Regions from separate parts of the Agrobacterium sp. 22-226-1 genome, predicted to be linked through region 1. Evidence: riboswitches for the same ligand, from Rfam matches in the RefSeq annotation. Region 1 holds a riboswitch; each other region holds the start of a gene.
The links. Region 1 has a riboswitch for S-adenosylmethionine ahead of metA (homoserine O-acetyltransferase MetA). Riboswitches for the same ligand answer to the same signal wherever they lie in the genome.
Positions count from the first base shown of each region.

Region 1 (3,270 bases):
GGTCGTCACCGGGTCCGAGCCCCGCTTCGGCATAGGCCTGAACCGTGTCGTAACCGGCAAAATCCGGGGCCTGCTCCAGATAACGGATGGTGGCGGCCGGATGCCGGAAAACCTCGCCCGATTGCGCCTCGACCAGACCCGCGGCGATCTTCATCAGGGTGGACTTGCCGGAACCGTTGCGCCCGACGAGGCAGATGCGGTCGCCCGGTTCCACCTGGAGATTGGCGCCATCGAGCAGCGGGGTCACGCCGAAGGTCAGCTTGATGTCATCGAGTTTCAAAATTGGGGGTGCCAAGGCGTCAGGCTCCGGTCAGATCATAAGGGCGGGCGAGCACGATGGCTTTTCCGCTTTTCAGCGAGAAATGCACGTGGCCGCCATTCGCGACATTGGAAATAGTGCGGGACGAACCGAAAGCAAGCGCGAAATCCTTCAGCGGATAACGCACATTGCCGATATCGAGCCCCTCAAGGGCGGTAAATCCGGCAACCGAAAACAGCGAGGCGGGCGGCAGATCGATATCCAGCGAACCGGCAAGCAGCGGCCGCGCCTCTTCTTCACCGGAGGTCAGCGTAACGTCGATACCACGTTCGGCGAGCGCCACCGCGTAAAGGAGGTGCTGAAGCGCATGGTCGCTTCTCGCGCCGCCAAGCGCACCGACAAGCACCAGCGAATGCGCGCCACGGGAGAGAGCTTCCGATACCGCGATCTCACCATCCGTCACCGCCTTTGCGGCCGGGTATGGCTGCCGCGCTACATCGGGCCAGGCCTCCAGCAACTCTTTGCTGGCGGAATCGAAATCCCCGACCCACAACTCCGGCGCAAGGCCAAGCGGCCCGGCATGGCGCATGCCGCCGTCGGCCGCAATCACACGGCTATCCGCGACCGCCTCTTTGAGACGATCGGTCACCGTGACATCGCCGCCAAGCAGAATGGTGAAGCGCTCTTTATCCATGCCCTGCCTTATCGCACCTCGGCCAAAAATGGAAAGCGGAAACCCGATGAAATCGGCCTATATTGATTTTCGCCGGCTTCGGGATTATGAAACGCCTCAGTGGTGATTTGCCGACCGGCTTGCAGCCACTTTAAAGAAGTCGCTAAAGGGTCGAGGAAAAAGGCAATTTCCTGGGACCGGTCGCGATTTCGCTGCCGGTTTTTTTGTTTTCGCAACGTTCTTTACGTGATCCGGAAAAGAGAGTTCGACATGCCGATCAAGATTCCCGATACGCTTCCCGCTTTTGAGACCCTCGTTCATGAGGGCGTGCGGGTCATGACCGAAACGGCGGCCATCCGGCAGGATATCCGCCCGCTCCAGATCGGGCTTCTCAACCTCATGCCGAACAAGATCAAGACGGAAATCCAGATGGCGCGCCTTGTCGGCGCATCGCCGCTGCAGGTAGAGCTGTCGCTGGTGCGGATCGGCGGCCATCGCGCCAAGAACACGCCGGAAGAACATCTTCTATCCTTTTACGAGACGTGGGAGGAAGTGCGCCACCGCAAGTTTGACGGTTTCATCATTACCGGCGCGCCCGTGGAAACGCTGGCCTATGAAGACGTGACCTACTGGAACGAAATGCGACAAATTTTCGAATGGACGCAGACCAACGTTCATTCGACGCTGAATGTCTGCTGGGGCGCGATGGCCGCCATCTATCATTTCCATGGCGTGCCGAAACACGAGTTGAAGGAAAAGGCTTTCGGGGTCTATCGTCACCGCAATCTCTGCCCCTCATCGATCTATCTGAACGGCTTTTCGGATGATTTCCAGGTTCCGGTCTCGCGCTGGACGGAAGTACGCCGCGCCGATATCGAAAAACATCCGAAACTCGAAATCCTGATGGAATCCGAGGAAATGGGCGTTTGTCTGGTGCATGAGAAAGAGGGCAACCGGCTCTATATGTTCAACCATGTCGAATATGATTCGACATCGCTTTCGGACGAATATTTCCGTGACGCGAATGCCGGCGTGCCCATCAAGCTGCCGCATGATTATTTTCCGCACAACGACCCGGAGCTCGCCCCGCTCAACCGCTGGCGCAGCCATGCCCATCTGTTTTTCGGAAACTGGATCAACGAGATATACCAGACGACACCCTATGATCTCGAAGCCATCGGGCAACTGGCCGCGTAAAGCGCGTCGCGTTTTATCGAACAGCATGCGACGCGCTTTCGTTTTTGTTTTAAGCATGTCTTTGTCCCAAAACCGCGGCGCACTTTTGGGAGACATGCTTTGAATTGCGGGATTGCGAATTGCCGGAAAATGACGCAACGTCCGCCCGGCAATTCGCAACATCAGGGAGAATGACGAGATGAGCGACGCGGCGGCGCGGGAGAATTTCGGTTTCACGGCGACCGGCGAAAAAGTCGAACGCGTCACCATCTCGAAAGGCGGGCTGACGGCCAAGGTCATCACCTGGGGCGCCGTCATTCAGGATCTGCGCCTTGAAGGCCACCAGCCGCCGCTCGTCCTCGGCTTCGACAAGTTCGAGGACTACAAATATTCCTCCTATTTCGGCGCCACGCCCGGCCGCAACGCCAACCGCATCGGCGACGGGCGGTTCTCGATCGACGGGCACGACTACCAGCTGGAGCTCAATGAAAAGGGCGTAACCCACCTGCATGGCGGCAGCGACGGCATGGGCAAGCGCAACTGGATGCTGATGGAACATGGCGAAAGCCACGCGGTTCTGCAGATCATCGATCCCGATGGCCGCGCCGGTTATCCCGGCAATTGCACGGTCACGGCCACCTATACGATTCTCGACGACGGCGTGCTTTCGGTGGTCTATGAAACGGTGACCGACAAGCCGACCATCGCCAATGTCTGCCAGCATTCCTATTTCAATCTCGATGGCGCAGACACCGCGCTTGGGCATGAGATCAGCATCGCGGCTGATTTTTACCTGCCCACCAATGACAAGCAGATACCGACGGGCGAAATCCGCTCCGTCGAAGGCACCGTCTTCGACCTGCGCCACCCGACGCCGATGCGGCGCAAGGAGAATGGCAAGCAGGTTCTCTACGACCATAATTTCTGCCTGTCGCCCGAGCGCCGCGCAAAACGCAAGGTCGCCCGCGCCTATTCGCCGGCATCCGATATCGCCCTTGAGGTTCACACCACCGAACCCGGTGTGCAGTTTTATTCGGCCTTCAAACTGGACGTTCCGGTTCCCGGCCTCGATGGCCGTCACTACGGCCCCTTTGCCGGTTTCTGCCTGGAAACGCAGATTTGGCCGGACGCCGTCAACCACCCGGATTTTCCGCACGCCATC
Region 1 is NZ_JBNWCP010000005.1:183,830-187,099, forward strand. Features, by position in the region: gene ACQZ5K_RS11060 (ABC-F family ATP-binding cassette domain-containing protein) at 1-295, opposite strand, end outside; gene ACQZ5K_RS11065 (thiamine diphosphokinase) at 300-953, opposite strand; SAM riboswitch at 1,043-1,119, shown strand; gene metA (homoserine O-acetyltransferase MetA) at 1,203-2,129, shown strand; gene ACQZ5K_RS11075 (aldose epimerase family protein) at 2,308-3,270, shown strand, end outside.

Region 2 (3,270 bases), on a different contig from region 1:
TGGGTGTTGGGATAAACTCTGCCTCCATGAGAGGCCTCATAAGCTCGAGTCCATCAAGTGCACGCAAACCGTTGGACGACAGGCTCAAGAACAGACCTTCATCCCGCACTTCGGCCTGTCGCCGCTCGTATATCGTGGCCTTGATGCCCACGCGCTGTAATGCAATTGCGGCCACTGGCCCTGCAATGCCGCAGCCGGCTATTATGACGTGCATCTGTCGCCTCCTTTGCTATAAATTGAAAAGAGGAATACAATTCGTTCGATCGAACGAATTAAAATTGATTGGATACGCTATGTCAAGCCGGGAAGCGCAACCATTACAAAGAAAAGACGCATTGCGCCGGTTGGGTAATGCGGGCCGCGCCATGAGTGACACGGCAGTCATGTTTCATGAGCGCGCAGCAGAGTATTCTGGCCTTGGTGTTTCCGATTGGAAAGCGCTTGGCATCATCGAACGCTCCGGACCTATGACGCATCGCGATCTCGTTCATTTGATCGGTCTAAAGCCCGCCTCGGTGACGAATATTTTGGATCGGCTAGAGAGCCGGCAGTGGATTTCACGGGTCAAGGCTGAAGATGACGCCCGGCGCATCGCGATCTCGGTGAACGAGCAGAAGATATCCGCCTACCGCCAACAGATCTTCGGTTCATTGATAAGCCGCCTCAACACCATTTATGAACAATATTCGACGGAAGACCTGACTATCATCGCCGATGCTCTCGAGAAGATCGCCCAAGCCCAAGCCGCGGCCAAAGACGACATTCCGGGGGTTTGAGGCCAAGGCGCTAAGTAGGTCTTGCCTTGACTTTTCAAGGGCAATGGCCCGCCTCCATATCCTCATCGAAAACGTCTGCTGCAACGCGGGCAACATGCAGACTTCGGCTGCAATGAAGGATGGGCCCACAGACACTGGTGCGATTGCCCTAGACGCGCGTCAACAGGACCTTAACGATGCCGCTCTCGAACGGTTGAACATCGGCGCGTCTGAGGACCGACCGCAGCTCGACGCTGTCAAACAGCCAATGCTTGTTGCCACGGATCGAAACGACGTCTTCGTCGAGGTGCCATTTATCGCCGAGCCGACGGCAAAAGCGGCTGAGGATCTCAATGACGAAGGTCTGTCCGAACCTCACAGCCCAAAGCCGGGCTGTCTAATGAGAGACTATGATCCCAAGAGCCGCCAACAAGCTCCTCGACCATCCGCAGACTAAAAGGAAACCGGAAATACAACCAAACGCGCGTGCGATGATTTCAACCGGAAGGCGAAGCGGTGTTAAAGGTGATTACGGTCTGTCATGTGCCGTCATCGCACAACGAAATCATTCAGCAAGTTTACAATACCTATGATGCTGCTACCCGAGTTGGGAGTATCTCAGCCCAAAGAATGCCACAGGGCGATTGACGTGAAGGGAGCCTCGTTCTAAAAACACCTCTCCATCCGTGGTGATTTGGCCGGTCGGCTTGCAGCCACGTAAAACAACTCGCTAAAAGGCCGAGCGAAGCAAAAGTTTGCGGAGACCGGTCGCGTTATGTCGCTGGTCTTTTCCGTTTGGAGCTTTTGCTATGCCCATCAAGATTCCCGATCAGCTTCCCGCCCACGATGTGCTTGTGCGCGAGGGTGTTTCCGTAATGGGTGAACAGAAAGCGCTTCGCCAGGATGTTCGACCATTGCAGATCGGGCTCTTGAATCTCATGCCCAACAAGATCCGGACCGAGACACAGTTTGCCCGCCTGCTCGGCGCAACGCCGCTGCAGGTCGAACTGACATTGGTACGCATCGGCAACCACAAGCCAAAGAACACCTCCAAAGAACACTTAATCGCCTTCTACCAAACATGGGAAGAGGTTCGGTCGCGCAAGTTCGACGGCTTCATCATTACCGGCACCCCCGTGGAGCTTCTCTCCTATGAAGAAGTGACCTACTGGAAGGAGATTGAGCAGATTTTCGACTGGACGACCACCAACGTCCATTCCTCCAACTTCATCTGCTGGGGGGCGATGGCTGCTGCCTGGCATTTCCACCGCATCCCTAAGCACACCTTGGGAAAGAAGGCATTCGGCGTATATCGCCACCGAAACAAAAACCCGGCCTCACCCTATCTGGCGGGATTCTCGGACGATTTCGCGATCCCCGTCTCGCGCTGGACCGAAGTCCGGGCCGCAGATATCCCGGCGAACAGCGGTCTCGAAGTGCTGATGGAATCCGACGATGTGGACCTGTGCCTGCTGACGGAGAAGGTGGGCAATCGGCTCTACATGTTCAATCACATTGAATATGACTCCACCTCGTTGAAAGAGGAGTACGACCGGGATATTTCGACGGGTGTTCCCGTCGAAATGCCGCACGAGTATTTTCCAGAGAACGATCCGACGCGACCACCTCTCAACCGCTGGCGCTCCCATGCGCATCTGTTCTTCGGCAACTGGATCAATCAGGTCTACCAGACGACGCCCTACGAACTAGACATGATTGGCGAAGGCCGCTGATCCCTGGAGCACGCGGCAGGGGATGTCGGTGGCGTCGCCTTAACCGAGTTTGGGATGCAGTAGCCTCTTCTGCCAGAATTTCACGCGTCAAACGACAAAGCGATTTCCCGCCAGTTCGAGATGGCGTGAGCGCGAAGCTGGCGATGGTCGGCGGCGGTCGAGCATTTCCGGTGAAGAAGGAAGAGATTGGCGATCTGGCCGTGAGCTGAGACAAAACGCTGACATTGTCGCGCGGACTTGAAGCGCATCATTCGTCGCTCTCGCTGCCGCAGCGGCAGATGCGAATTCTCAGCTCGGTTGTTCAATCCCTTGTGCGAGCGATGCTCGACGCCCGGCATCAACTCGGCCTTTGCGGCCGAATAGGACCGAAGCTTGTCAGTCACCATCACGCGCGGGGCGCGGCCCTGGCTCTTGAGCAATTTTTTCATCAGACGAAGCGCTGCTGTCTTGCTCCCTTCGGCTTTGCAGTAGGGCATCGAGGACGAATCCGTTTGCATCGACGGCGCGCCACAGCCAGCATTTCTTTCCTTTGATCGTCACCACCATCTCATCGAGGTGCCATTTGTCGGCAAAATTGCCTCGTGAATGGCGCCGGAGCTCATGAGCAAATTTCAAGTCGAATTTCGCCGCCCATTCTGCGACGGTCTGGAACGAGACGTCGATGCCGCGCTCCGCCAACAGATCTTCGACGTCGCGTAGGCTGAGTGGAAATCGGTAGTAGAGTCAGACCGCATGGCCAATGATCTCAGCGGGCAAGCGGTGGCGTTTATAGCGGGTGGGCG
Region 2 is NZ_JBNWCP010000020.1:62,057-65,326, reverse strand. Features, by position in the region: gene ACQZ5K_RS24210 (FAD-dependent oxidoreductase) at 1-214, opposite strand, end outside; gene ACQZ5K_RS24205 (MarR family winged helix-turn-helix transcriptional regulator) at 294-776, shown strand; partial or broken gene ACQZ5K_RS24200 (IS6 family transposase) at 1,003-1,251, opposite strand; SAM riboswitch at 1,432-1,509, shown strand; gene ACQZ5K_RS24195 (homoserine O-succinyltransferase) at 1,565-2,488, shown strand; partial or broken gene ACQZ5K_RS24190 (IS6 family transposase) at 2,569-3,270, opposite strand, start outside.
Region 2: linked by a shared signal. The riboswitch ahead of ACQZ5K_RS24195 (homoserine O-succinyltransferase) and the one ahead of metA (homoserine O-acetyltransferase MetA) in region 1 are both predicted to bind S-adenosylmethionine.

Region 3 (3,270 bases), on a different contig from region 1:
CCTCGATATCCCTTGTCAGAGCACGATACATACGCGCCACACCTCGATATTATGCCTGCCGCCGCATCCTACACTATAGGCTCTGGCTATCGTCAAGAAAATGAATGACTTGACGGGCAGGAGGCGTCTCCTGTTGCGCTGTTTTCCACCGTTAGGGATAACGGTAAAGGTAAATATTGGTTGCCTGAAGCGGTCTTTTTGGACCGTGCAGGCGAACCATGGCCCGACACGCGGTCAGGCCATGGCGCTTTGCAGATTGAATTTTCAGGCCGAAACGGCCGCCAGACCCTTCGCCAGATCCTCCAGCAGATCGTCGGTATCCTCAATGCCGCAGGAGAGGCGCAGCGTGCCGCCGGAAATGCCGAGTTCGGCACGCGCCTCGTCGGTGAGGTTCTTGTGCGTCGTCGTGCCGGGGTGGGTGATGAGGCTCTTGGCATCGCCGAGATTGTTGGAAATCTTCACGATCTCAAGCGCGTTCTGCAGCTTGAAGGCTGCTTCCTTGCCACCCTTCAGTTCGAAAGCCACCAGCGTTGAACCGCCGGACATCTGCCGGGCGATGATATCGGCCTGCGGGTGATCGGCGCGGCCGGGATAGATGACCTTGGCGACCTTGCCGCTATCGGCGAGAAAATCGGCGATTTTGCCGGCATTGGTCGTCTGCTGTTTGACGCGCAGCGGCAGGGTCTCGATGCCTTTCAGAAGCGTCCAGGCATTGAAAGGCGACATGGCCGGGCCGGTATGGCGGAAGTAATCCTGCAGCTCTTCTTCGATCCACTTCTTGTCGGAAAGGATCACGCCGCCAAGGCAGCGGCCCTGGCCGTCAATATGTTTGGTTGCCGAATAAACGACGATATGGGCGCCGAGTTCGAGCGGCTTCTGGAAAAGCGGTGTGGCGAAGACGTTGTCGACCACCACCTTCGCACCGATCTGGTTGGCGAGCTTCGCCACGCCGGCAATATCGATGATTTCAAGCGTCGGATTGGTCGGGCTTTCGAGGAAGAACAGCCTGGTGTTCGGCTGGATCGCCTTTTCCCAGTTGCCGAGATCGCGACCGTCGATCAGCGTGCATTCGATGCCGTATTTCGGCGCGAGCGTTTCGACCACCCAGCGGCAGGAGCCGAAGAGGGCGCGGGCAGCAACGATATGGTCGCCGGCGCGCAGCTGGCACATGATGGCGGCGGTGACGGCGGCCATGCCAGAGGCAAGTGCGCGGGCGTCTTCAGCGCCTTCCAGCAGGCACATGCGCTTTTCGAACATGTCATTGGTCGGGCTCGCATAGCGGGCGTAGATGAACCCATCCGTTTCACCCTTGAAGCGCGCTTCGGCGGCTTCGGAGTTTTCATAGACGAAACCCTGGGTCAGATAGATCGCTTCCGACGTTTCACCGTAAGGGGAGCGTAGCGTACCGCCGTGAACGAGCTGGGTTGCCGGGCGCCATTTATTGCTCATGTGATCACCTTCAAAACAAAAAACCGGCCGCAAAAGCAGACCGGTTCCTAGCACCCGGTCTTTTTAGCCACTTGTTTAACGTGGCTGCAAGCCGACCGGCCAAATCACCACGGGATAAGCTTGCCATACTGCCGTTACCGGCTTGCGTCAATGCTTTCCTTTTGGTTTTGTCGCCGTAAAAAGGAATGATGACCATGACCAGAACCACGGGCATTTTGGCGGATGGCGCAATCAAGGCGCTGTTTGCGGGCGGCAAGCTGAAGAGCGAGGCCGATCTCGATGCTGATCAGGTGCAGCCCGCCAGCCTCGATCTCAGGCTCGGCTCGAAGGCCTATCGCGTGCGCGCCAGTTTCATGCCCGGCCCCGGAAACCGCGTCATCGACAAGCTCAATCGTCTAAGCCTGCACGAGATCGACCTCACACAGGGCGCGGTGTTGGAAACCGGTTGTGTCTATATCGTTCCCTTGATGGAGAGCCTTGCGCTGCCGGCGGACATGTCGGCCTCGGCCAATCCGAAAAGCTCGACCGGCCGTCTCGATATCTTCACCCGCGTCATGACTGACAGCGCGCAGGAATTCGACAAGATACCGGCGGGTTATGCCGGCCCGCTCTATCTGGAAATCAGCCCGCGCACTTTCCCGATCGTGGTGCGACGCGGCTCGCGCCTGTCGCAGATCCGCTTCCGCATCGGCCATTCGCTGCTCAACGAAAGTGAACTGCTGAAGCTGCACGAGACGGAAACGCTGGTTGCCAGCGACACGCCCAACGTGACCGGTGGCGGCATCGCGCTCTCGATCGACCTCAAGGGTTTCGGCGAAAACGGACTGATCGGCTATCGCGGCAAACATCACACGGCGGTGGTGGATGTCGACAAGAAGGCCCAGCACGACGTTCTCGATTTTTGGGAGCCGCTCTATGCGCGCGGCCGCGCCGAACTGATCCTCGACCCGGATGAATTCTATATTCTCGTCTCGCGCGAAGCCGTCCACGTTCCGCCGCTCTATGCGGCCGAAATGACACCCTTCGACCCGCTGGTGGGCGAATTCCGCGTGCACTATGCCGGCTTCTTCGATCCCGGCTTCGGCCATGCGCAGGCGGGCGGCACCGGCAGCCGCGCCGTGCTCGAAGTCCGCAGCCACGAGGTTCCTTTCATCCTCGAACACGGCCAGATCGTCGGCCGGCTGGTTTACGAGCACATGTTGCAGAAACCGGAAGGCCTCTATGGCACCGGCCTCGGCTCCAACTATCAGGCGCAGGGGCTGAAGCTCTCCAAGCATTTTCGCGCCGAATAACGACCCCGGCGGGCGCTTGACACCCGCTGCGAACTATCCGATGTCTTATGCGCGGTGCGGGTGTAGCTCAATGGTAGAGCAGCAGCTTCCCAAGCTGACGAAGCGGGTTCGATCCCCGTCACCCGCTCCATCTTCCAGGCGTCTGACACTCTTCCTGTGCCACGTTTAGCCGCCATCGTGTCGGTCGTTGCGCGAATATGCAATTTAGCTTGACTACGATTAAATTGCACGTAATAGTTGATGCAGTCGTAACATAGGGGAAGTGTTATGAGTCGCAAACTTCTTTCGGAATTTTTGGGAACCTTTTGGCTCGTGTTCGGTGGATGCGGCAGTGCGGTTTTTGCCGCCGGCTTTCCTGAACTCGGCATTGGCTTCCTTGGTGTCGCTTTCGCTTTTGGTCTGACGGTTCTGACCATGGCTTATGCGGTTGGCGGCATTTCGGGCGGTCATTTCAATCCGGCCGTTTCAGTCGGCCTCACCGTTGCCGGTAAATTCCCGGCGGCGAACCTCGTGCCTTACATCGTGGCGC
Region 3 is NZ_JBNWCP010000001.1:363,495-366,764, forward strand. Features, by position in the region: gene apaG (Co2+/Mg2+ efflux protein ApaG) at 1-31, opposite strand, end outside; gene ACQZ5K_RS01805 (O-succinylhomoserine sulfhydrylase) at 265-1,449, opposite strand; SAM riboswitch at 1,492-1,570, opposite strand; gene ACQZ5K_RS01810 (2'-deoxycytidine 5'-triphosphate deaminase) at 1,644-2,741, shown strand; tRNA gene ACQZ5K_RS01815 (tRNA-Gly) at 2,798-2,871, shown strand; gene aqpZ (aquaporin Z) at 3,009-3,270, shown strand, end outside.
Region 3: linked by a shared signal. The riboswitch ahead of ACQZ5K_RS01805 (O-succinylhomoserine sulfhydrylase) and the one ahead of metA (homoserine O-acetyltransferase MetA) in region 1 are both predicted to bind S-adenosylmethionine.